Regions from separate parts of the Streptomyces sp. NPDC002574 genome, predicted to be linked through region 3. Evidence: riboswitches for the same ligand, from Rfam matches in the RefSeq annotation. Region 3 holds a riboswitch; each other region holds the start of a gene.
The links. Region 3 has a riboswitch for cobalamin ahead of metE (5-methyltetrahydropteroyltriglutamate--homocysteine S-methyltransferase). Riboswitches for the same ligand answer to the same signal wherever they lie in the genome.
Positions count from the first base shown of each region.

Region 1: linked by a shared signal. The riboswitch ahead of ACFYXS_RS22790 (cobalamin biosynthesis protein) and the one ahead of metE (5-methyltetrahydropteroyltriglutamate--homocysteine S-methyltransferase) in region 3 are both predicted to bind cobalamin.
Region 2: linked by a shared signal. The riboswitch ahead of ACFYXS_RS27350 (acyl-CoA thioesterase) and the one ahead of metE (5-methyltetrahydropteroyltriglutamate--homocysteine S-methyltransferase) in region 3 are both predicted to bind cobalamin.

Region 1 is NZ_JBIARB010000009.1:53,200-61,081, forward strand. Features, by position in the region: gene ACFYXS_RS22770 (class II aldolase/adducin family protein) at 1-308, opposite strand, end outside; gene ACFYXS_RS22775 (NAD(P)/FAD-dependent oxidoreductase) at 424-1,815, shown strand; gene ACFYXS_RS22780 (anion permease) at 2,039-3,265, shown strand; gene ACFYXS_RS22785 (hypothetical protein) at 3,308-3,523, shown strand; cobalamin riboswitch at 3,669-3,798, shown strand; gene ACFYXS_RS22790 (cobalamin biosynthesis protein) at 3,852-4,838, shown strand; gene ACFYXS_RS22795 (cobyric acid synthase) at 4,835-6,346, shown strand; gene ACFYXS_RS22800 (putative cobaltochelatase) at 6,399-7,882, shown strand, end outside.
Region 2 is NZ_JBIARB010000011.1:246,302-254,183, reverse strand. Features, by position in the region: gene ACFYXS_RS27375 (FHA domain-containing protein) at 247-2,172, shown strand; gene ACFYXS_RS27370 (SDR family NAD(P)-dependent oxidoreductase) at 2,212-2,985, opposite strand; gene ACFYXS_RS27365 (cupin domain-containing protein) at 2,982-3,536, opposite strand; gene ACFYXS_RS27360 (helix-turn-helix transcriptional regulator) at 3,621-4,499, opposite strand; gene ACFYXS_RS27355 (alpha/beta fold hydrolase) at 4,589-5,467, opposite strand; cobalamin riboswitch at 5,632-5,784, shown strand; gene ACFYXS_RS27350 (acyl-CoA thioesterase) at 6,015-6,509, shown strand; gene ACFYXS_RS27345 (N,N-dimethylformamidase beta subunit family domain-containing protein) at 6,571-7,882, opposite strand, start outside.
Region 3 is NZ_JBIARB010000017.1:157,320-165,201, forward strand. Features, by position in the region: gene ACFYXS_RS34070 (DsbA family protein) at 72-989, opposite strand; gene ACFYXS_RS34075 (RrF2 family transcriptional regulator) at 986-1,420, opposite strand; gene ACFYXS_RS34080 (cupin domain-containing protein) at 1,558-2,064, shown strand; partial or broken gene ACFYXS_RS34085 (F420-dependent methylene-tetrahydromethanopterin reductase) at 2,313-2,684, shown strand; gene ACFYXS_RS34090 (Ppx/GppA phosphatase family protein) at 2,679-3,614, opposite strand; partial or broken gene ACFYXS_RS34095 (molybdopterin-dependent oxidoreductase) at 3,841-4,470, opposite strand; gene ACFYXS_RS34100 (hypothetical protein) at 4,673-5,008, shown strand; cobalamin riboswitch at 5,212-5,358, shown strand; gene metE (5-methyltetrahydropteroyltriglutamate--homocysteine S-methyltransferase) at 5,542-7,860, shown strand.

The sequences.
Region 1 (7,882 bases), on a different contig from region 3:
GCGTGCACGGCGTGGGTGTGGACGACGGCGCCGGCGTCGGTGTTGCGGTAGATCGCCAGGTGCATGGAGAGTTCGCTGGTCGGCCGGAGCGTGCCGAGCACCTGCCGGCCCGCCAGGTCCACGCCGACCGTGTCGTCGGGGCCGAGCCGGTGGTAGGGCACGCCGCTGGGGGTGACGAGGACGAGGTCGCCGCCCACCCGGGCGGAGACATTGCCGGACGTACCGACCACCAGTCCGTCGGCGACGGAGCGCCGGGCCGTGTCCACGAGTTCCGACCAGGCCTTGCCCACCGTGTCCTGCACCGACATCCGTGCCACCTCCGGGCGCTGATCCTGACAGGTTGGGCGTTGCCGCACACTCCCGGGGCACAGTAGCGTCCCGGCACACCGCAGACCGATCACCCTTACGAATTGCAGGGGCACCATGACCACCGTCAACGGCGGCATCTCCTTCTGGTACGCGAAGTCCGGCCTCCCCGTGCCGCGCGAGCCGCTGCCGGGCGACACGACGGCCGACGTGTGCATCGTCGGTGGCGGCTACACCGGCCTGTGGACCGCCTACTACCTGAAGAAGGCCGTGCCGTTCCTGCGGATCGTCGTCCTGGAGCAGCGTTTCTGCGGCTACGGCGCCTCCGGCCGTAACGGCGGCTGGCTCTACAACGGCATCGCCGGCCGCGACCGCTACGCCGCCCTGCACGGCCGGGACTCCGCGATCGCCCTGCAGCGGGCGATGAACGAGACCGTGGACGAGGTGATCCGGGTCGCGGCGGAGGAGGGCATCGACGCGGACGTCCACAAGGGCGGTGTCCTGGAGGTCGCCCACTCCCCCGCCCAACTCGCCCGTCTGCGGGCCTTCCACGAGGCGGAGGTCGCCTTCGGCGAGAAGGACCGGCTGCTGCTGGGCGCCGCCGAGTCCGCCCGCCGGGTGCGTGTCGCGGGCACGGCGGGCGGCACGTGGACGCCGCACGGCGCCCGCGTCCACCCGGCGAAGCTGGTGCAGGGCCTGGCGCGGGCGGTGGAGGCGCTCGGCGTGGTGATCCACGAGTCGACGCCGGTGACGGAGATCAGGCCCAAGCACGCGCTGACGCCGTACGGCAGCGTGCGCGCCCCCTATGTGCTGCGCTGCACCGAGGGCTTCACGGCGGCGATCAAGGGCCACAAGCGGTCCTGGCTGCCGATGAACTCCTCGATGGTGGTGACCGAGCCGCTGCCCGCCGAGGTGTGGGACACCATCGGCTGGGAGGGCCGCGAGACCCTGGGCGACATGGCGCACGCCTACATGTACGCGCAGCGCACGGCCGACGACCGCATCGCCCTCGGCGGCCGCGGGGTGCCGTACCGCTTCGGCTCGCGCACCGACAACGACGGGCGCACCCGGCCGGAGACGGTCGAGGCGCTGCGGGCGATCCTGGTGCGCTTCTTCCCGGCCGCGGCGCGGGTCGGCATCGAGCACGCGTGGTCGGGCGTGCTGGGCGTGCCGCGCGACTGGTGCGCGACGGTGGAGCTGGACCGCTCGACGGGGCTCGGCTGGGCGGGCGGTTACGTCGGCAGCGGCGTGGCCACGGCGAACCTGGCGGCGCGCACCCTGCGGGACCTGGTGCAGCTCGACTCGGGCCAGGGGCACGGCACGGAGCTGACGGCCCTGCCCTGGGTGCACCACCGGGTCCGCCGCTGGGAGCCCGAACCGTTCCGCTGGATCGGCGTGCACGGCCTCTACGCGGCCTACCGCGCCGCCGACCGCCGCGAACAGTCCGGCCGCAGCGCCGAGACGGACTCCCTGGCCCGGGCGGCCGACCGGATCTCGGGGCGCCACTGACGGCTCCCTCGCCGGGGTCCGGTCGGGCCCCGGCGAGGTGAGAAGCGTCTCCCCTGCGGGGCTCCCGCGGACGCGGGCACGGCCCGCGGAGGCCGTGGCCCCGGGCAGCGCACAGGACCCCCGGAGCCCCAGCACTCCATGGATCCCCACCGTTCACTTTCCGTTCACTCAGACTCCGTACGGTCGCCACCGCCGCTGTCGGATCGAACGAATGCCTGGGTACATGGAACACATCACGCTCCTGATCGGAATCGTGATTATCACCGCGCTCGTGTTCGACTTCACGAACGGTTTCCACGACACCGCCAACGCGATGGCCACCACCATCTCCACCGGCGCACTGGGCCCCCGGACAGCGGTGGCGATGTCCGCCGTGCTGAACCTCGTCGGAGCGTTCCTCTCGGTGGAGGTCGCCAGGACGATCTCCGGGGGGATCCTCGACGAGACCGCCGGGATCAGGCCCGAGGTCATCTTCGCCGGGCTGGTCGGCGCCATCGTCTGGAACCTGCTGACCTGGCTGGCGGGGCTCCCCTCCAGTTCCTCGCACGCCCTGTTCGGCGGGCTGATCGGCGCCTCCGTCGCGTCCGCCGGGTTCGGGGCGGTCAACGGCGACGCGGTCGTCATGAAGGTCCTCGTCCCGGCCGTCTGCGCCCCGGTCGTCGCCGGGGTCGCCTCGCTGCTGGCGACCCGCCTGACCTACCGCATCAGCCGCGGCAGCGACCCGGCCGCGACCGCCAAGGGCTACCGGGCCGGCCAGATCGCCTCGGCGGGCCTGGTCTCCCTCGCGCACGGCACGAACGACGCGCAGAAGACGATGGGCGTCATCACGCTCGCCCTCATCGCCGGCGACGTCGTCGCCCCCGACTCCGACCCGCCGCTGTGGGTCATCGTCTCGGCGGGCCTGGCCATCGCGCTGGGCACGTTCATCGGCGGCTGGCGGATCATCCGCACCATGGGCAAGGGCATCACCGACATCCAGCCGCCGCAGGGCTTCGCCGCCCAGACCGGCGCCGCGGCCGTCATCCTGGCCTCCTCGCACCTCGGCTTCTCGCTGTCCACCACGCAGGTCTGCTCCGGTTCCGTCATGGGCGCCGGTGTGGGCCGCAAGGGCGGTGTCGTCCGCTGGAGCACCGCGGGCCGCATGGCCGCCGCCTGGGCGCTGACCCTGCCCGCCGCCGGCCTGGTCGCGGCGGGCGCCGCGCTCCTGGCCGACCAGGGCGATGCCGGCGTCACCGCGGTCGCCGTGCTGGCGCTCGCCGTGTGCGCCGCGATCTGGGTGGCCGCGCGCCGCAGGCCGGTCGACCACACCAACGTCAACGACGACCGCACGGACGCCGGGGAGCCGGGCATCGTCACCGCGGCCGTCGCCGCCGTGACGCCGCCGCCCGCGGGCCCCCTCGGCCCCGTGACCCCGCCCGCCGACGCCGACCCCGCCAAGGCCACCGCCTGACGGCGGGCACCCGCCCCACCGGTCCCGGAAGGACACAGCAGCATGCACATCGACTGGGCTGCCCTCGGCTCCGTCTTCGGCGTCAGCCTCGCCGCCACCGTCGGCCTCGTGGGCCTCTTCACCCTCGGCATCGTCGGCCTGTCCCGGCCGTCCGCTACCGGCGCCGGCCAGGGCGCCGTGGTGCGCACGGGCGCGTACGCGTGCTTCGCGCTGTGCGCGGCGGCCGTGGCGTACGGGATCTTCCTCATCGTCGCCTGACACCGCGCGACGCGGCGCGAACTCGGCCCCGGCTCCCGGCCCTTCCGGTTGTGAGCTGGGGTTTCCGCGATTCCGGGCCGCTACGGGGTGAGTTGACGGGCCGGATCGGCGCGTGGTGGTATCGGAACCGCCACACGGCGGCAGGAGAGGAAGTCCGGTGCGAATCCGGCGCGGTCCCGCCACTGTCACCGGGGAGCGCGCCTCCACCAGCGGCCACGGCCCGTACCACGGGCTGGAAGGCCGGGGGTGCCGCCGATCCGGGAGCCAGGAGACTCTCACCGCCGGTCACGTCGAGCCAGGGCGCGGACCCTGAGTGAGGACACCAGCGATGGGCGGCAGCCGCCGTACACCCGACGCCGGCCCTGCCGGGCCGTCGGTCTTCGCCGCCGGGGCGGTCCTCGGCTGGCTGGCCGATCTCGCACTCGCCGACCCACGACGCGGACATCCCGTCGCCGGTTTCGGGCGCGCGGCAGGCGCATTGGAGCGCGCGCTGTGGCACGACCACCGCGGACGGGGCGCCCTGTACACCGCGTTGTGCGCCGGGGGCGCCGCAGCGGCCGCAGCGGGGACCGCACGCGCCGTACGCCGTTCACCCGCCGTGTCCGTGGCCCTGACCGCGGCCGCGACGTGGGCGGTGCTCGGCGGTACGTCACTGGCGCGCGAGGCACGGACGATCGGCGCCGCTCTGTCCGCCGGGGACACCGCGGCGGCCAGGGCCCGGCTGCCCCACCTCTGCGGGCGGGACCCGCAGGCCCTGGACGAGCGGCAGTTGGCCCGGGCGGTCGTCGAGTCGGTCGCCGAGAACACCTCCGACGCCGTCGTGGGCGCCCTGGTGTGGGGCGCGCTGGGCGGCGTGCCGGGGCTGGTGGGCTTCCGCGCGATCAACACCCTGGACGCGATGGTCGGTCACAAGTCGCCGCGCTTCCGCCGGTTCGGCTGGGCATCGGCCCGGCTGGACGACGTCGCCGGCTTCCCCGGCGCCCGGCTGACGGCCGCGCTCACCGTGCTGGCGGGCCCCGACCGGCGGGGCGCCTGGCGCGCCTGGCGCGCGGACGGCGGCCGGCACCCCAGCCCGAACGCCGGTCCCGTGGAGGCCTCGTTCGCCGGGGCGCTCGGCGTACGGCTCGGGGGGACGCTTGCGTACGGGGGCCGGATCGAGCACCGGCCGGTGCTCGGCGCCGGCAACCGGGCGGTGGAGGTGGCGGACATCGAGCGCGCGGTGCGGTTGTCGCGGCGCGTGAGCCTGCTGGCCCTGGCGGTAACGGTCGGCTGCCGGCCGGCCTGGCGCCGGCTCGCCCGGAGGGGGAACGCATGAGCGGCGGCGCGCTGTTGGTCGCGGGCACCACCTCGGACGCCGGCAAGAGCGTCGTCACCGCAGGCATCTGCCGCTGGCTGGCCCGGCAGGGTGTGTCCGTCGCCCCGTTCAAGGCGCAGAACATGTCGCTGAACTCCTACGTCACGCGCGAGGGCGCCGAGATCGGCCGCGCGCAGGCCATGCAGGCGCAGGCCGCGCGCGTGGAGCCGTCCGCGCTGATGAACCCCGTGCTGCTCAAACCGGGCGGCGACCGCACGAGCCAGGTCGTCCTGATGGGCCGCCCGGTGGGCGAGATGAGCGCGCGCGGCTACCACAACGGGCGCCGCCCGGAACTGCTGGAGACCGTCACCGCCTGCCTGGAGGAGCTGCGCTCCCGGCACGACGCGGTCATCTGCGAGGGCGCGGGCAGCCCGGCCGAGATCAACCTGCGGCACGGCGACATCGTCAACATGGGCCTGGCCAGGGCCGCGCGACTGCCGGTGGTCGTCGTCGGCGACATCGACCGGGGCGGGGTCTTCGCGTCCTTCTTCGGCACGACCGCGCTGCTGAGCCGCGAGGACCAGGAGCTGGTCTGCGGCTACCTCGTCAACAAGTTCCGCGGCGACGTCTCGTTGCTGGAACCCGGGCTGGAGATGCTGCGCGGGCTGACCGGACGCCGCTTCTACGGTGTCCTGCCGTATCAGCACGGTCTCGGCATCGACGAGGAGGACGGGCTGCGGATGTCGCTGCGCGGCACCGTGCGCGAGTCGAACACCGCGCCGCCGCACGGCGAGGACGTGCTGCGGGTCGCCGTCGCCGCGGTCCCCCTGATGTCCAACTTCACCGATGTCGACGCCCTGGCGGCCGAACCGGGCGTGGTCGTGCGCTTCGCCGACCGGCCCGAGGAACTGGCGGACGCCGACCTCGTCGTCCTGCCCGGCACCCGGGGCACCGTCAAGGCGCTGGAATGGCTGCGCCGTCGCGGGCTGGCCGACGCGATCGTGCGCCGCGCGGCGGAGGGCCGACCGGTCCTCGGGATCTGCGGCGGTTTCCAGATGCTGGCCGAGTCCGTCGACGACCCCGTCGAGTCGCGGGCCGGTCTCGTGCCGGGCCTCGGCCTGCTGCCGGTACGGGTGCGCTTCGCGCCCGGCAAGACCCTGGCCCGGCCGTCCGGCAAGGCCTACGGCGAGACCGTCGAGGGGTACGAGATCCACCACGGCGTCGCCGACGTCCGCGGCGGCGACGAACCGTTTCTCGACGGCTGCCGCACCGGCTCCGTATGGGGCACCCACTGGCACGGCTCCCTGGAGAGCGACGGCTTCCGCCGCGCCTTCCTGCGCCGCGTCGCCGAGGCCTCCGGACGGCGTTTCGTCCCGGCGCCGGACACGGCCTTCGCGGCGCTGCGCGAGGAGCAGCTCGACCGTCTCGGCGATCTCGTCGAGGAGCACGCCGACACCGGCGCCCTGCTCCGCCTCATCGAGTCCGGGCCCCCGCCCGGCCTTCCCTTCGTCCCTCCGGGCGCGCCGTGAACCGCCCGCCCCTGTCGTGCCGTGATGTCCGTACCCTCGAGGAGGCAGCCGCGTGAGCACCCCTTACCCCTTCACCGCGATCGTCGGGATGGAGGACCTGCGGCTGGCGCTGTTGCTGAACGCGGTGAGCCCGGCCGTGGGCGGCGTGCTCGTGCGCGGCGAGAAGGGCACCGCGAAGTCCACGGCGGTGCGGGCGCTGGCCGCGTTGATGCCGCGGGTGGACGTGGTCGCGGGCTGCCGCTTCAGCTGTGACCCGGGGGCGCCGGACCCGGCGTGCCCGGACGGGCCGCACCCCTCCGGGGCGGAGCCGGCGTCGCGGCCGGCGCGGATGGTGGAGCTTCCGGTGGGCGCGTCCGAGGACCGCCTGGTCGGGGCGCTGGACATCGAACGGGCCCTGGCGGAGGGCGTGAAGGCCTTCGAGCCGGGTCTGCTGGCCGACGCGCACCGCGGCGTGCTCTACGTGGACGAGGTCAACCTGCTGCACGACCACCTCGTCGACCTGCTGCTGGACGCCGCCGCGATGGGCGCGTCCTACGTCGAGCGGGAGGGCGTCTCCGTACGCCATGCCGCGCGGTTCCTCCTCGTGGGGACGATGAACCCCGAGGAGGGCGAACTGCGCCCACAGTTGCTGGACCGCTTCGGGCTGACCGTGGAGGTCCGGGCGTCCCGCGAGACCGACGAGCGGGTCGAGGTCGTGCGCCGCAGGCTGGCGTACGACGAGGACCCGGCGGCGTTCGCCGCCAAGTGGGAGGCCGAGGAGGGCTCGCTGCGGGCCCGGATCGCCGCGGCGCGGGCACTGCTCCCCTCGGTCCGGCTCGAGGACGGCTCGCTGCGCCAGATAGCCGCGACGTGCGCGGCCTTCGAGGTGGACGGCATGCGCGCGGACATCGTCATGGCGCGCACGGCGACCGCGCTGGCCGCCTGGGCGGGCCGCACCGAGGTGACCGACGCGGACGTGCGGCAGGCCGCGCTGCTCGCGCTGCCGCACCGCAGGCGCCGCAACCCCTTCGACGCGCCCGGCATGGACGAGGACAAGCTCGACGAGACGCTGGAGCAGCACCGCGGCGGGGACCAGGACCCGGACCCCGACCCCGAGCCGGACCCCGGTCCGGACGGTGACGGCGGTGGCCCCGACGGCGGCGGCAGGCGCCCGCAGGCCGACGACGGGACGCCGCCGGACGCCCCCGCGGACGGCACCGCGAACGACGCCCCGGACAGCACCCCCGGCGCCGGGGCGCCCCGCGAGCAGGCGGCGGTGCCCTCGGCGGAGCCGTTCACGGCGCGCGCCCTGACCGTGCCGGGCCTCGGTGAGGGCGCCGCGGGCCGCCGGTCCCGGGCCCGTACCGCGCACGGCAGGACCACGGGCGCCCGCCGCCCGCAGGGCACGCTGGGCAAGCTGCACCTGGCGGCGACGGTGCAGGCCGCAGCCCCGCACCAGCGGGACCGCGGCCGCGGCGGCCCGGGTCTGGTGATCCGCCGGGACGACCTGCGCGAGGCGGTGCGCGAGGGCCGCGAGGGCAACCTCGTGCTGTTCGT
Region 2 (7,882 bases), on a different contig from region 3:
TCGGAGGAAACTGTCGCCCAGGGCTGACAGGTGGCGGTGCGGGGGAGGTGGGCAGGGCTTCCCCGGTGCGGGATGATCAGGGCGGGTCCGGGCCGCGCGGAGAGCCGGTGAACCGATCGGCGACCGGTGCACGTGGACCCAGTGGACGAGGGGTGGCCGTCTTGGGGCGTGACGCGACGCGCAGCGGTTCGGCGGCCGGTGTTCGCGTTGTTCTCATCGGTACTTTGACGTGGAAATGAGTGACCTATGCCTCCTGAGATTGTTGGGCGTCAAGGCTCTCTGGCCGGCGAGAGGTTCGGCATCGGCGAGAAGCCCCTCACCTTCGGCCGCAAGGCCGAGAACACGGTGGTGATCGCCAGTGTGAGCGCCTCGCGGTTCCACGCGGAGGTGCGTCGCGAGAACCACGGCTTCGTGCTCTACGACCGGGGCAGCAGCAACGGGACGCGGGTCAACGGGGAACGCGTGACCTCGCACGTGCTCCAGCCCGGCGACCTCATCGCCATCGGTGAGGAGACCTTCTGCTTCGAGGCGGCCGATCCGATGGAGACGATCCTCGATCTCTCCCTCCTGCAGTCGCTGATGACGCCGGCCGAGCCCGAGGAGCCCGGCCCGGTGCTGAACGTGACGGTGGCGGGCGGCGGCCCGGTGGGCCTGTCGTTCGCCCTGCTGCTGGAGCACCTGATGGGCCGCCGGGTCTCCGTCACCGTCTACGACGGCCGCTGGACGCAGGACGGCGACCAGGTCGTGTGGAAGAGCGAGGGGCAGGGCAACGTCCGCCGGCAGCAGGTCGTCACCGTGCAGAGCCGCCAGTACCTGAACCTCCCCGAGGAGGTCCAGGCCCGGCTGTTCACGGAGGGCACCTACACCGAGATGTGGCCGGCCGGCCCCGACTCCATCCGCGGCTTCAGCCCCCGCAACATACGCATCGCCTACATCGAGGACACCCTGCTCGCCCTCGCCAACGAGAAGCGGGAGCGCATCCGCCTGGTGCCCGCCCGCTTCGACGCGATCGAGCACCACGAGAGCGTCGCCAAGGACCATGTGCTCGCGATCTGCGAGGGCGGCCGCTCCCGCACCCGCGAGTACTTCACGGAGAAGTTCGGCACCGCCGACAAGTCGATCTACTCCCTGGCCGGCGAGCACATCCAGGACGTCGTCCTGGGCCTGCGCGTGAAGTCCGGGCTGTCCGACCCGATGACCGTGCTGCTGACCGTGGCGCAGAATCGTTTCCTGCTCAACGCCCTGCGCGGTGAGGGCTTCCTCAACATGCGCCTCACCGACGCCGAGGCGAAGGAGGTCGTCGGCATCGACCCCGTCCGGCAGGTCTTCGAGGAGTGCATCGCCTCCCGCCCGTGCGTGATGGGCCGCGACGAGCACGGCGACTTCCACTGCTCCACCCACAGCACCCTCTTCCTGCCCGCGCTCATCAGGGGTTCGGCCCTGTGGAAGCGGGTCAAGGAGGGCCTGGCGCTCTTCGGCGTCCCCGAGGACGACCTGAGCGCGGTCACCGCCTTCCGGCTGGACATGGTGCAGCGCCCCCGCTTCACCGCCCGCCTCTACCCGGGCACCCCGTCCACCCCGGGCACGTACGGCTTCCTGCTCGGCGACGCCGCCAACGCCATCCACTTCTGGCCCGGGCGCGGCCTCAACAGCGGGCTGGGCTCGGCCATTTCACTGGCCCGTACGCTCAGCGGCACCTGGCGCGGCCGGCCGCTGCGCGACGCCGACTTCGTCCGGCACGAGGCTGCCATGTCGATGCTCCAGTACCGGCACAAGAGCCGCGCCTGGAACGCCATGATCACCACGGACGAGAACGGCGTCAGCCGTGCCATCAAGGAGGTCATCGCCCAGAGCATCGCCGAGACCGCCGCCCTGGACGGGGAACTGGACCGCGAGTCCGACATCGACGGCCTCATGGAGCAGCTCCGCGCGATCCGCGACCGCCTCGCGCCGCGCATCCCCGGCATGCCCGACGACGAGACGCTGCGGGCGCACCTGGAGACACTCAGGAGCGAGACCCTGCGCACCCTCATCGACAGCGGGCCGTGGGACACGGTGATCGTCGGCGGCGAGGAGGTCGACATCGACATCTTCTACCGCGACGAGCAGTCGGCGACGCCCGCGAAACCCGCGGCGCCCGCCGCGAAGCCGGTCCCGGCCGCCACGGCGTGACGACCGGCCGCCCCGGACCGGTGGGTACGGGGCGGCCCGTCACCAGCCGGGACGCGTCCCGATCCCGCCGTCGACCACGAGGTCGTGGCCGCTGATCCAGGAGGCGGCGGGGGAGGCGAGGAAGACGCAGGCGGCGCCGACGTCCGCGGGAGTGCCGAGGCGCTGCAGGGGCGCGGCCGCGGTCCAGCGGCGCACCCCGTCGGGCCAGTCCGCAGCCAGGCCCGGGCGGTCGACGAGACCGGGGGAGACGGTGTTGACGCGGACGCCCGCGGGGCCGTACTCGCCTGCGGCCGCCCGGGCGAACATGATCAGCGCGGCCTTGGCGGCGCTGTAGTGGGCGTGCCCGTGGGCGGGGCGGCTGCCCTCGACGGAGGCGATGGCGGTGATCGAACCGCCGCCCTGCCGGGACATGTGCGCGGCAGCGGCCTGCACCACCCCGAACGCCGCGTGGAGATTCGCGTCGATCACCTCGCGCCAGGCGGCGTCCTCCATCCCGGCGAGTTCCCGCACCGGCTGCACGCCCGCGCAGTGGACGACCGCGTCCAGCCGCCCGCCCCAGGCGGCCGCGGCCGCGACGAGTTCGCGCGTCCCGTCCGGCCGGGTCAGGTCCGCGCTCAGGGCGTGGGCGCTGCCGCCCGCCGAAGCGATTCCGGTGGCCAGGTCCGTGACGGCGTCGCCCCGGCGGTGGGCGTGCAGCACGACTGACGCGCCCGCGTCCGCGAGGCTCCGGGCGACGCCCGTCCCGATGCCGCCACTGGCCCCGGTGACGAGGGCGACCTGTCCGGTGAGGCCGAAGCCCGGGCTGCCCGTCATTCCCGCTCCCTGTGCGTGCTGTGCGTGCTGTCGGATACCGAGGTCCCGGCGGCGCCCACCGGACGGCTCAGAGCCCGGATCAGCGCGGCGTGCGCCGGATAGCGGGCGGCCAGCGCGTCGGGGTCGCCGCCCTCGAAGTCCGCGGGGAGGAAACCGGGTGCCATGGTCGTCCCGCACAGCGACCAGCGTCCGCCGGGTGCGACCCGGGCCGCCATCCACGTCCCCGCCGGCACCGTCCACTGCACCCGGCGGTCGGCGTCGTCGCCGAGCAGCACGGTGTGCGAGCTGCCGTCCGGCGCGAGCAGCAGGAGTTCCGCCGGGTCGCCCCGGTAGAAGTGCCACACCTCGTCGGCGGGCAGCCGGTGCGGTGCGGAGAAGCCGTCCTCGTCGGGGCTGAGCAGGAACAGGATCGCGGAGCCCGCCGGGCGCCCGGTTCCGTCCCGCGGCCCCGCCCAAGTGCGGCGGAACCGCCCGCCCTCGAACGGCAGCGGCTCCAGCCCGTAGCGGGCCGCCACCTCGTCGGCGCTCTCGTCGTCGTGGTGCTGCGGCATCGTGCCCCTGCCTCCCGCCCCTGCCGGTCCGCTGTGCCGACCCTACGAGACGGGTGAGCGCCCGCGGGTGCGGCGCGCGTGCGGTCAGGAACCGGTGAACCGGGGCCGCGGGGCCGGGTCGCCGCTCCAGGAGGCGAGGAGCGCGAGGGCCTGCTCGGAGGACGAACCGGGCTCGGCGGTGTAGATGCCGAGGACCTGATCGGCGTCCCCGGTGACCGCCAGGGCCTCGTAGTCGAGGGTGAGGTCGCCCACCACCGGGTGATGGAACAGCTTCCTGCCGAAGGTGCGGCGCTCCACGTCGTGCGCAGCCCACCATGTGCGGAAGTTTCGGTCCCGCAGGGAGAGTTCGCCGACGAGTTCGGTGAGGCGGGCGTCGTGCGGGTGCTCACCCGCGTAGAGGTGGAGGGCGGCCACAGTGGTGCGGGCGACGCCCTCCCAGTCGTCGTACAGCGTCCGTGCCTCGTCGTGCAGGAAGATGAACCGCGCCATGTTGCGCTCGCGCTGCGGCAGCGCGTCGAAGTCGGTGTAGAGGGCGCGGGCCAGCCGGTTGGTGGCCAGGACGTCGGTGCGGCGCCCCACGACCAGGGCGGGGACCTCCGTCAGCGTGTCGAGGATCCGGTACAGCCCCGGGCGCACCCGCTGCGCCGGCACGGGACGCGGACGGCTCCGCACCGGCTTGGCGATCCGGAACAGGTGACCGCGCTCGTCGCCGGTCAGCTGCAGTGCGCGGGCGATCGCGTCGAGCACGCCCTCGGAGACGTTGACGGCACGGCCGCGCTCCAGGCGTACGTAGTAGTCGACGCTGACCCCCGCCAGCTGGGCGACTTCCTCGCGGCGCAGTCCCGGCACCCGACGCGAGGTGGGTGCCGGTGTCAGGCCCGCCCGTTCGGGGGAGATCTTCGCCCGGCGGGAACGCAGGAACTCGCCGAGTTCGCCCCCGCGGGCGTCCGCTTGGTCGTCCATGGCTCCACGCTACGCCGCGCCTCCCGCCCGCCCCGGTGGCAAAGGGGTACTGCCGGACCCCCTTGCCGGAACCCCGGGGCGGCCGCGCCTCACCCCGCCCGGGAGGCGTTGCGCGCGATGGCGGTGATGATCGACGGCCACAGCGCCTCGGGCAGGTCGTGGCCCATGCCGGGGAAGAGCAGGAGTTCGCTGCCGGGGACGGCGGTGGCCGTCGCCTCGCCCCCGCTGCGGTCCACCAGGCAGTCGTCCTCGCCGTGCACGACCAGGGTCGGGACGGTGACCGAGCGGAGCCCGGCGGTGCGGTCGGGGGAGGCGAGGATGGCGGCGTACTGGCGGGTGTAGCCGTCCGGGCGGTGCGCGCGGTCGAGGGCGGCGGTGACGCGCTCGCGGAGCGTGTCCTCCGCGACGGGGTAGCCCGGCGAGCCGATCACCGCGGAGCGCCGGACGCCGGCCGCGATGACCCCGTCGCGGTCCAGGGACGCGGCGTCGGGTCCGGGCATGACGGCACGGGCCCGCTCGGAGGCGCGGCCCACGGAGCGCTCCCCCGTGGTGGACATGATCGAGCACAGCGACAGCACGCGCTCCGGGTGGTCGATCACCAACTGCTGGGCGATCATGCCGCCCATGGAGGCCCCGACGACGTGGGCGGCCGGGATGTCGAGGGCGCCGAGCAGGTCGGCGGCGTCCTGTGCCATGTCGGCGAGCAGATAGGGCACGCCGGAGGTGTCGCCGCGCAGGACCGTGCCGATGTCGGGTACGCCGTGCCCGTCGAGGCCGGTCGACAGTCCGCTGTCGCGGTTGTCGAAGCGGACGACGAAGAAGCCCTGCTCCGCCAGGGCGGTGCAGAACTCCGGCCGCCATGTGGTCATCTGCGCGCCCAGACCCATGACGAGCAGCAGGGCGGGATGCCCGGGGCTGCCGAAGGTGTCGTACTCGATCTCCATCCCGTTGGCTTTCGCACGCGGCATGCGGGGCTCCTCGGTCGGGTCGTGGACCATCAGGCGGGGTACCGTCCAGTCGGTACGGTACCGGCCCGGCGGCCGGTCGGCGGCGGTGGCCGCCCCGTCCGGCGCATCACGTAGGCTGACCGGGCAGCTGGTTCGCCCCCCGTCCGCCGGGCGGGGCGCGTCGCAAGAGGGAACCCGGTGGGAATCCGGGACTGCCCCGCAGCGGTGAGCGGGAACGACCGCTGTCATGAGCACTGGACGCGCACGCGTCCGGGAAGCGACAGCCAGTAGGTGGCGGACGGTTCGGCCGTCCGGTGCGCCCGCGAGTCCGAAGACCTGCCACTGCCCGTGCCCCGTGGTGGGTCACGGCATCACCGGGACCTCGTGGGCGGGTCGGCGGCGGCCCTCGTGTGCCTGTCGTGCATCCCGTGCCCCGGGGTCCGTGCGAACGCGCGAAGGACAGCTCCATGGCACAGACCCCCATCGGCACGATTCCGGCCGCCCGGCCGCGCCGGGCAGCCGGCACCACCCCCGCGCGCCCCGGCGCCGAGGCCCGCCGGGTGCGGGGATGAGCGCCGTGCGGAAGCCCGCCAGGACCCCGTCCGACTCGGAGGTCACGCTCGCGCACATCATGAGCGAGCACGACACCAATCTCTACGGGACCGTCCACGGCGGGGTCGTCATGAAGGTCGTCGACGACGCGGCCGCGGCGGCCGCGGCCCGTCACGCCGCCGGACCCGCCGTCACCGTCTCCGTCGACGGCATGACCTTCCTCCACCCCGCCCACGCGGGGGACCTGCTGACCGTCCACGCCCGCGTCGAGTACGCGGGCCGCAGTTCCATGGACGTCGGCGTCCGCGTCACCGCGGAACGCTGGGACACCCCGGGCCCCGCCGTCGACATCGTCGTCGCACGCCTGGTGTTCGTCGCCACCGACGCGGACGGCAGGCCCCGCCCGGTGGCGGAACTCGTACCGGTCACCCCCGACGAGCGGACCCGCCACGCCCAGGCCCTCAGGCGCCGCGCCCAGCGGTCCGGCCTGCACGAGGTGAACGCCGTCTAGCAACGGTCCGGACGCCCTTCGGCCCGGGCCCCCGTCGCCGGGCCGGCGGTGGGCTCCGCGCTCACCACAGGTCGTGCCGCTCCGCCACGGCGTCGCCCGGGTACGGACGGAACCGGTCGAGGTTGTCCCGGGCCGGGTGGCGGCGTCCGGCGGGGCCCTCGGCGAAGGCGCGCAGCAGGTTCGTGGTGACGCGCCGGGTGAAGACCGCGGCCGCCGGGGGCATGCCGTGGTCGCCGTCCCCCTTCAGGGAGCCGACCCAGCGCATCGTGCCGGCGTTGAACACGCCAGCCCCGCCCGCGGTCGTGTAGTAGGCGGTGTCCTGGAAGCTGCGCACGCCCCGGCAGACCAGGGGCGAGTGGGCGATGATCTCGATCGGACGCGGGGTGGGCGGTGCGCCGGTGACGCGGTCGTACTCCGTGCCGACGAGGTGCGGGAAGCGGGTGGCGCCCGTGGCGCCGGTCCCCTCCAGCAGCCAGTGGCCCGGTTCGGCGACGGCGTACGCGGCGCTGGTGCCGTTGGACTCGTAGAGCGTGCCGGTGAGGGAGTTCTCCGGACGGGGGTGCGGGGGCTCGCGCCAGTCCGTGGTGACGGCGGCGTCGTCCTTGCCGTTGAGGGGGTCGCGCGGCCAGTCGCTCTTATAGCAGACGACCAGGCGCCGTTCGCCGTGGGCGGTGGGTTCCAGGCGGATGCGCCGGAAGCAGGCGTTGGCGCCGAGGAACGCCACGTTGGTCCCGCTGTCGCGGGCCGCCGTGACCCGGCCGCGCATGGCGGGCGTCCAGTACTCGTCGTGGCCGAGGGACACCACCGCGCGTGCCCCCGCGAGCAGTTCCGGATCGCGGTCCAGGTCCATGCCGGTGGCGTAGGCGAGCGGCAGCCCGAGGCTCTCGGCGAGCGCGACAGCGGGCTGCTCGTACGTCAGGAACAGCGGCGCGCCGTCGCGGTCGTAGGGGCGGTCGCAGCTGACGGCCAGCGAGCGGCCCGCGTAGTCCGCCTCGCCGCCGGGGCCGTGGTAGAGGCTGCGGCCGCCCCAGGTGTTGTACGCCTGCCAGGTCGCGACCGCGTTGACCAGGACCACGCGCCCGGCCGCCGTCCGCGACCGCACGGTGACGGGGACGTAGCGCTGCGCCCCGGAGCCCCCGGCGGTGAGCCGGACCAGGTAGGCGCCCTCGGGCCAGCCCCGGGTGGGGACCCGGACCCCCGGGTCCCACCGTGCCGCCGACACCGTGCGGGTGGCCCCCTGCGGTCCGGGGACCGGCTGCTCCCGCCCCGGCAGGTCGCCGGACGCCCAGACCCGGCGGGCGTGCGCGCCCCCGTACCAGCCCATGCGGAACGCCTCGGCGCGGTAGGTCCGGCCCGTGGTGGACACCAGCAGC
Region 3 (7,882 bases):
AACGGCTGTCAATAGACACCAATTGGTGTCTCATTGGGCGGGACGAAAACGTGAGCCTCCGTCAGGGACGGTCAGGACGCGCCGTGTGCGCCGCCGCGGGTCGCCGGGTGCACTGCGGCCTCCTCGGGATGCAGCCACAAGGGGCCGTTCCCGGTGTCCACCCGGACCGCCTCCCGCGGGGGCCAGGATCCTTCCGCCAGCAGTTCCCGCTCCGGATCGGTCAGGCTCCGGTAGTGCCGCAGCGCGCGCGACGGCGACAGCGGCGCCCGGCCGGCGGCCGCCCCGGGGCACAACGCGTCGACGGCCGCGGCGTACTCCTCGTAGGACCGCCACCCCGGCACCACGCGATGTCCGGCCGGGGCGTGGACCAGCAGCGTCGGCAGCGCGTAGCGGTACCCGCCGTCGCCCGTCTCCTTGGCGGCGCCGGGGTGCGGCGACCGGCCCGCCGGCGACAGCACCTCGGGCAGCGGGCGACGCGCCTCGGCACGGTCGGCGCGCAACCGCTCCAGCACCCCGGCGGACGCCGCGTCGGCCGACAGCCGCTCCAGGTCCAGACCCGGCACGCCGCCTGCGGCGGACAGCGCGAGAGCGGGCGTGTCCGCCGGTTCCCCCAGGACGAAGACGGTCTCCCGCAGTCGGCGCAGTACTCGTTCGGCCACCTCGGGTCCCTGGAGTTCGGCGGCCTTGGCCGTCAGCGAGGACGGCCAGGAACTCGCCGCCACACGGCTCAGCCGGAGTGCCCGCGGCGCCCGGGTGTGCGTGCCGATCCCCTCGACGTAGCCCGCGTACCAGGCGGTCTCCGCGGCGGAGTCGGGCGCCGGGTCGTCGTCGAGGTCGAACAGCAGGCAGTACACCCGGCGCCACCGGACCCGCCCGGCCAGCGCCGCCCGCAGCCTGCGGAAGACGGGCTCGGAACCCCAGGCCCACGGGCACAGCGGATCGGTGTACTCGACCACCTCCAGCGCGGGCGGGGGCGGTTCGGCCGTCACGCGGCTCCCCTTCGCGCCGGCACGTCCCCGGCGCCCGCCGGCAGCAGCGACAGCAGGGTCACGCCGCCGAGTATCGCCGCCGCGCTCGCCTCCACCTGGCGCCACACTCCGGGCAGCCCCGAGGCGGCGCCGGGATAGTCGAGCCCGGCCGGCGGCTCGCCCCGCAAGGTGATCAACTCGCCGTCGACGGCGAGCGCGACGTCCAGGAGGGTGATCTCCCCGGCGGGACGGCCGAGCCAGTAGCCGCCCTCGCAACCGCGCTGACTGCGTACCAGCCCGGCCTTGCGCAACTCGCCCACGACGGACTTCAGGAACCGGAACGGGATCTGCTGCGAGGAGGCGATCGATTCGCACGTCAGGGGGCGGGCGGGTTCACGGGCGAGCTCCAGGAGGGCCCGCGCGGCGTAGTCCGCCTTCGCGGAGATATGCATGCCCCCATCATGCCCGACCGGTCGGCGCCCGCCGGGGCCCCGGCGGCTCCCTCACCACATTGCGGGAGTATTGCCGCAGGTGAAGGCCAATGGACACTTCTTGACAGCCTTTTCGCGACGGCCCTACCGTCCCGGCCATGAGCGAGCCGTCGACAACCCCCGGTGAGGGCTTCCACCCCCATCTCCACGACACCTCCGGGCACGGGGCGACACCCCTGCGCACCCGGCTCCACCACGTCCGCGCGGACTCCCTGGACGACGGGACGGCGCAGACCGGCGGGATGCGCAGATTCGCCGCCGTCAGCGGGCGGACGGTGGGGTCCGAGAAGCTGTGGATGGGCCAGACCCATGTGGCCCCCGCGACGTCGTCCTCCGACCACCACCACGGCGAGTCCGAGACCGCCATCTACGTGGTGAGCGGGCACCCCGAGTTCGTCTTCCTCGACGACTCCGGCGAGGAGCCCGGTGAGGTGCGGCTGCGCACCTCACCGGGCGACTACATCTTCGTCCCGCCGTACGTGCCGCACCGGGAGGAGAACCCCGACCCCGCGGACGAGGCCGTGGTCGTCATCGCCCGCAGCACCCAGGAGGCGATCGTGGTCAACCTTCCAGGGCTGTACGCCCTTCCGGCCGAGGAGGCCTGAAGGCCGCGTGCTGGTGCGCGAGATGGCGCACCTAGGCAAGGAGGCGCTCGTACGGGGCGCGGCCCGCAGCCCCTCCAGCGCCTTGGCGCGGTCGGCCGGCGGCGGGGCGGCGGCGCCTTGCGCCGCGGCGCGCGTCGCGGGCACGGGACCGCGTGCGGCGTCGCCGGGACGGCCCGCGAGGTCGCGGAAGATGTCGGGAGTGCGGTTGCTGACGACACGTCCGGTCCACCGGTCGCAGAGGGCTCACTGTCGCCCGCGGGCGGGCACAAGTGCCCATGTACCGGGACCCCCTGACCACCGCGCACGAATGGCGGGAGCCGGCGCCGCCGGCAAAAGGTCGATCGCCGACCTGGTTGTCGAGACCGGCAACCGGTGGTCCTTCGTGGGCTGCCCGCGACGGTCGCCGCGACCATCGACGACTTCGTGCGGGCGGACGCCGCCGACGGCTTCATCCTCGTCCCGCGCATCACCCCGGGGGCCTGGACGCCTTCGCCGGCACCGTCGTCCCGCGGCTCCAGGAACGGGGCGTCTTCCGCGCCGACTACGAGGGCAGCACGCTGCGCGACCACCTCGGACTCGCCCATCCCGATGCGGTGCCGGCCGAGCTGGTGGGGTCATGAACGCCTGGTGGAGGGGTTGCCGAGGCGTTCGAGCAGGAGCCCCTCGCGGGTGGACCAGGGGCAGATCGTCACGCTGTCCGCCTCGCAGGCCTCCATCAGGGCCTCGGCCACGAGTGCCCCGGCCAGGGACTGCTCGGCGCGGTGCGCGGAGATGCCGGGGAGTTTGTCGCGGCCTTGAGGGCTCGCGGCGGCCAGCAGGGTGATGGCGTCCCGCAGCGCGGGCAGGGTCAGGCGCCCCGCGGTGCGCGCGGGCCCGTTCCGGGCGGCGGCGAGCCGGGCGAGCTGGGTGAAGGTCTTGGAGCAGGCCAGGACCCGGCCGCCCGGCTCGGCGCGGGGCAGCCCGGGCACCGTGCCCAGGTACCGGCGCAGTTCCTTCCGCACCTCGGCCAGATGCCCCTCGGAAGGCGCGGTGCCGCCGGGCAGGTGCTTCCGGGTGACGGTGCGGGCGCCCAGCGGCAGCGAGTGCACCGTGCGGGGACGGGTGCCGGTGCCGGAGGCGATCTCCACGGTGCCGCCGCCGACGTCCAGCACGAGCAGCGGGCCGTCGCCGGGACCCGCCCAGCGGCGGGCCGCCGCATAGGCGAGCCGCGCCTCCTCCTCACCGGACAGCACCCGCAGCCGTACACCGGTGCTGTCCGCCACCCGGTCGATGACGTCCTCGCAGTTGGGCGCGTCCCGGATGACGGAGGTGGCGAACGCGAAGACCTCCGGGAGCCTGAGCCGGGGGTAGGCGGCGACCACCTCGGCCACGGCCTCCTCCACGGTCCTGACGCCCGACCGCCGCAACCGGCCCTCCGGGCCGAGGCTCTGGTGCAGTCCCAACCGCACCTTGCGGGAGAGCACCGGCTCCAGCTCGCCGTCCTCCGACCGCCGCACCACCGTCAACAGAGCGCTGTGGCAGCCGACATCGAGGACCGCCGCCTGCCGCATCCCACGACTTTCCCGCACCACGAGCCTTTCCGTCCCCGGGGCAGGACCGTTCTCCCCGGCCCCTGCCCGGGGAGGTCGCCAGGGGCGGTGACCAGCGCATCCGGGCACCGCGTAGCCATCATGTCACCGTTGGTGCTCCCCAGGGTGCACCGGAGGCCTCCGATGACGCGTCCCTGTCGCCCGGTGCGCGGACGTTGACGTCACCCTGCCGTGTCGCCGGCGCGGCTCACAGGGGCGGACCGTCGCCGTCCTCCTCCTGGTAGGAGTGGCGCTGCTCCCTCCAGGGGTCGGCGAGGTTGTGGTAGCCCCGCTCCTCCCAGATGCCGCGGCGGTCGGCGGTCATGTACTCGATGCCGCGGAGCCACTTGGGACCCTTCCAGCTGTACAGGTGCGGTACGACCAGGTGGACCGGGAACCCGTGCTCGGCGGTGAGCTGGTACCCGTTGCGGTGCGTGGCCAGGACGGTCCGGGCGGAGGTGAAGTCCGCGAGCCGGAGGTTGGCGCTGTAGCCGTACTCCGCCCACGCCATGACATGCGTGGCGTCCCGCGCCGATGGCGCCAGCTCCAGCAGCGTGCCGGCGGCCACTCCGAACCATTCGTGGCCGGTGGAGGTGGTTCCCGACGCGCAGTGCAGATCGGCCGTGACCGAGGTGCGGGGGAGGGTGGTGAACTCCTCGAAGTCCAGAGTGCGCACCTCGCCGCCGGCGGTGGCGCCGAAGACCTTCAGGTTCCAGCGCTCGGGCCGGAACCTGGGGACGGGGCCGTAGTGCGGGACGGGCCAGCCCTGGACCGTGCGCTGCCCCGGGGGAGGTCGTGGTTGCCCACTGGCTGTTCGTCCTTCCCTGCGGGCCCATGGCGCGACGGCCGGCCCTGGCCCGTGTGCGAGGAGGCGGACGGATCCTTTCCGTCCCCTCCCGGATTCCGGCGCCGTGCCGAGAGGGCGGCGGGACCCGGCGGTCGAGGCGTGATGCGATGCGACGGCACGACCGGAAGCGCCGTGCCCGCTCTACCATGGTGCGGGGCAGAGGCGCAGACGGTGGGGGCGGACGATGAAGCGCATGGTCGGGAGATTCGCGGCAGCGGCGTACGTGGTGCTGATCGGTGGCCTCGCCATTGCGGGGGCGGCCCACGAGCAAGCGGCCTACTACCTGGTGGCGGTGGCGCTGACCCTGCCCTCGGGTGCCGTCGCGCTGCCGGTGATGTACGGGGGTTACGCGCTGATCTCGGCGGTCGGTGGGATCTGGTTCCCCGTCGCCGCGCCGGACGGCGAGGAGGCCGCCTGGCTGAGCACGGGCAGTGCGACGCTGAACGTGGTGGCGCTGATGTGCGCCGCTGTCGTCAATGTCCTGCTGGCAGAACGGGTGTTGCGCAGGCGTCACCCGGTTCACCAGTGACCCTGCTGAAGAGTCCTCTTGAGGGGGCGCGAGCCCGGGCGGCCGCCTGCTCCGCGCCGTGGAGCGCGACGGTGCCTCCTGGCGCGGCGCGCACGCCCCGACGCACCGTTCCGGAATGTGAGCGCCGCCGCCCATGAGGACGTGAGGACCCGTAGGCTGGCACGCGCAGCTGGTTCGCCCCGTCCGCCAGGCGGGATGCGTCGTAAGAGGGAACCCGGTGGGAGTCCGGGACTGCCCCGCAGCGGTGAGTGGGAACGACCGCCGTCATACGCACTGGGCCCGTCCGGGTCTGGGAAGCGACGGCCAGTAGGTGTCTGCCCCGGCAGGCGTGCCCGCGAGTCCGAAGACCTGCCCGTTGCCCGCGCACGTCCGAACGCGCGCGGACATCCCGGTGACCTCGAGGGCGGGTCGGCGTACATATCCGGTGGACGAACGCGCCTCGCCGCGCGTGCTGCTTTCACCGGTGTGTATTCCCTTCGCGCCCCCACCCCGTCCCCGGGACCTCAGGGAGTCATCTCGCGAAGGAGATATCCGTGACAACGACGTCCGCAGCCGCGGCAGCACGGGCCACCGTGTACGGCTACCCCCGCCAGGGCGGTGGCCGGGAACTGAAGAAGGCCGTCGAGGGGTACTGGAAGGGCCGCATCACCGCCGACGCCCTCCGGGACACCGCGGCCGAACTGCGCCGCGCGAACTGGCAGCAGCTCGCCCAAGCCGGCGTCCACGAGGTGCCCACCGGCGACTTCTCGTACTACGACCACGTCCTGGACACCACGGTGATGGTCGGCGCCGTCCCCGCACGGCACCGTGAGGCCGTGTCGGCGGACGCGCTCGACGGCTACTTCGCGATGGCGCGCGGCACCCGGGACACCGCGCCGCTCGAGATGACCAAGTGGTTCGACACCAACTACCACTACCTCGTTCCCGAGCTCGGCCCGGACACCGTGTTCACCGCCGACTCGTCGAAGCAGGTCGCGGAGGTCAAGGAGGCGCTCGCCCTCGGGCTCACCCCCCGGCCGGTCCTCGTCGGCCCGGTGACCTACCTCCTGCTCGCCAAGCCCGCGCCGGACGCGCCCGCGGACTTCGAGCCGATCTCCCTCCTCGAGCGGCTGCTGCCGGTGTACGCGGAGCTCCTCGCCGACCTGCGCGCGGCGGGCGCCGGCTGGGTCCAGCTCGACGAGCCGGCCCTCGTGCAGGACCGCACCGCCTTCGAACTCGGCGCCGCGGAGCGCGCCTACGGGCGCCTCGGCGCCCTGGAGGACCGGCCGAAGCTCCTCGTGGCCTCGTACTTCGACCGGCTCGGCGAGGCGCTGCCGGTGCTCGCCAAGGCACCCGTGGAGGGACTCGCGCTCGATTTCACCGAGACGGCCGCCGCCAACCTGGAAGGGCTCGCCGCGGTCGGCGGACTGCCCGGCAAGCGCCTGGTGGCCGGTGTCGTGAACGGACGCAACATCTGGGTCGACGACCTGGAGAAGTCCCTCGCCACCCTCGGCACGCTGCTGGGGCTGGCGGACCGGGTCGACGTGGCCGCGTCGTGCTCGCTGCTCCACGTCCCGCTGGACGCCGCGGCCGAGCGCGACATCGAGCCGCAGATCCTGCGCTGGCTGGCCTTCGCGCGGCAGAAGACGGCCGAGGTCGTGGCCCTCGCCAAGGGGCTGGGGCAGGGCACCGACGCCATCGCCGGGGAACTCGCCGCCAACCGCGCCGCCCTGGCATCCCGCGCTTCGTCGCCCATCACCCACGACCCCGCCGTACGGGCCCGGGCCGCGGCGGTCGGCGTCGCCGACGCCCGCCGCTCCCAGCCGTACACCGAGCGGGCGGCCGCCCAGCGCGCCCACCTCGGCCTGCCGCTGCTGCCGACCACCACCATCGGGTCCTTCCCGCAGACCGCGGAACTCCGCACGGCACGGGCCGATCTGAGGGCCGGCCGGATCGGCGAGGCGGCGTACGAGGAGCGCATCAAGACCGAGATCGCCGAGGTCATCGCCTTCCAGGAGAAGACGGGGCTCGACGTCCTCGTGCACGGCGAGTCCGAACGCAACGACATGGTCCAGTACTTCGCCGAGCAGCTCACCGGCTACCTCGCCACCCAGCACGGCTGGGTGCAGTCCTACGGCACCCGCTACGTCCGCCCGCCGATCCTCGCCGGGGACGTCTCCCGTCCGGAGCCCATGGCCGTGCGGTGGACGACCTACGCGCGGTCGCTCACCGACCGCCCGGTCAAGGGCATGCTCACCGGCCCGGTCACCATGCTCGCCTGGTCCTTCGTCCGCGACGACCAGCCCCTCGGTGACACGGCCCGCCAGGTCGCCCTGGCGCTGCGCGACGAGGTCGACGACCTGGAGGCGGCCGGGACCTCGGTGATCCAGGTCGACGAGCCCGCTCTGCGAGAGACGCTGCCGCTCCGGTCCGCCGACCGCGCCGCGTACCTGGCGTGGGCCACCGAGGCGTTCCGGCTGACCACTGGTGGCGTACGTCCCGACACCCAGATCCACACCCACATGTGCTATGCCGAGTTCGGTGACATCGTGTCGGCGATCGACGACCTCGACGCCGACGTCATCAGCCTGGAGGCCGCCCGGTCCCACATGCAGGTCGCCCGCGAGCTCGCCTCGCACGGCTACCCGCGCGAGGCCGGGCCCGGTGTCTACGACATCCACTCGCCGCGCGTGCCCGGCGTGGACGAGGCGGCCGCCCTGCTGAGGAGGGGGCTCGAGGCCATCCCCGCCGAGCGGTTGTGGGTCAACCCCGACTGCGGCCTGAAGACGCGCGGCTGGGCCGAGACGCGCGCCTCCCTGGAGAACCTGGTCGCGGCGGCCCGTACGGTGCGCTCGGAACTCTCCTCGTCCTGAACGCGGGGACGGCCGGGAGGGC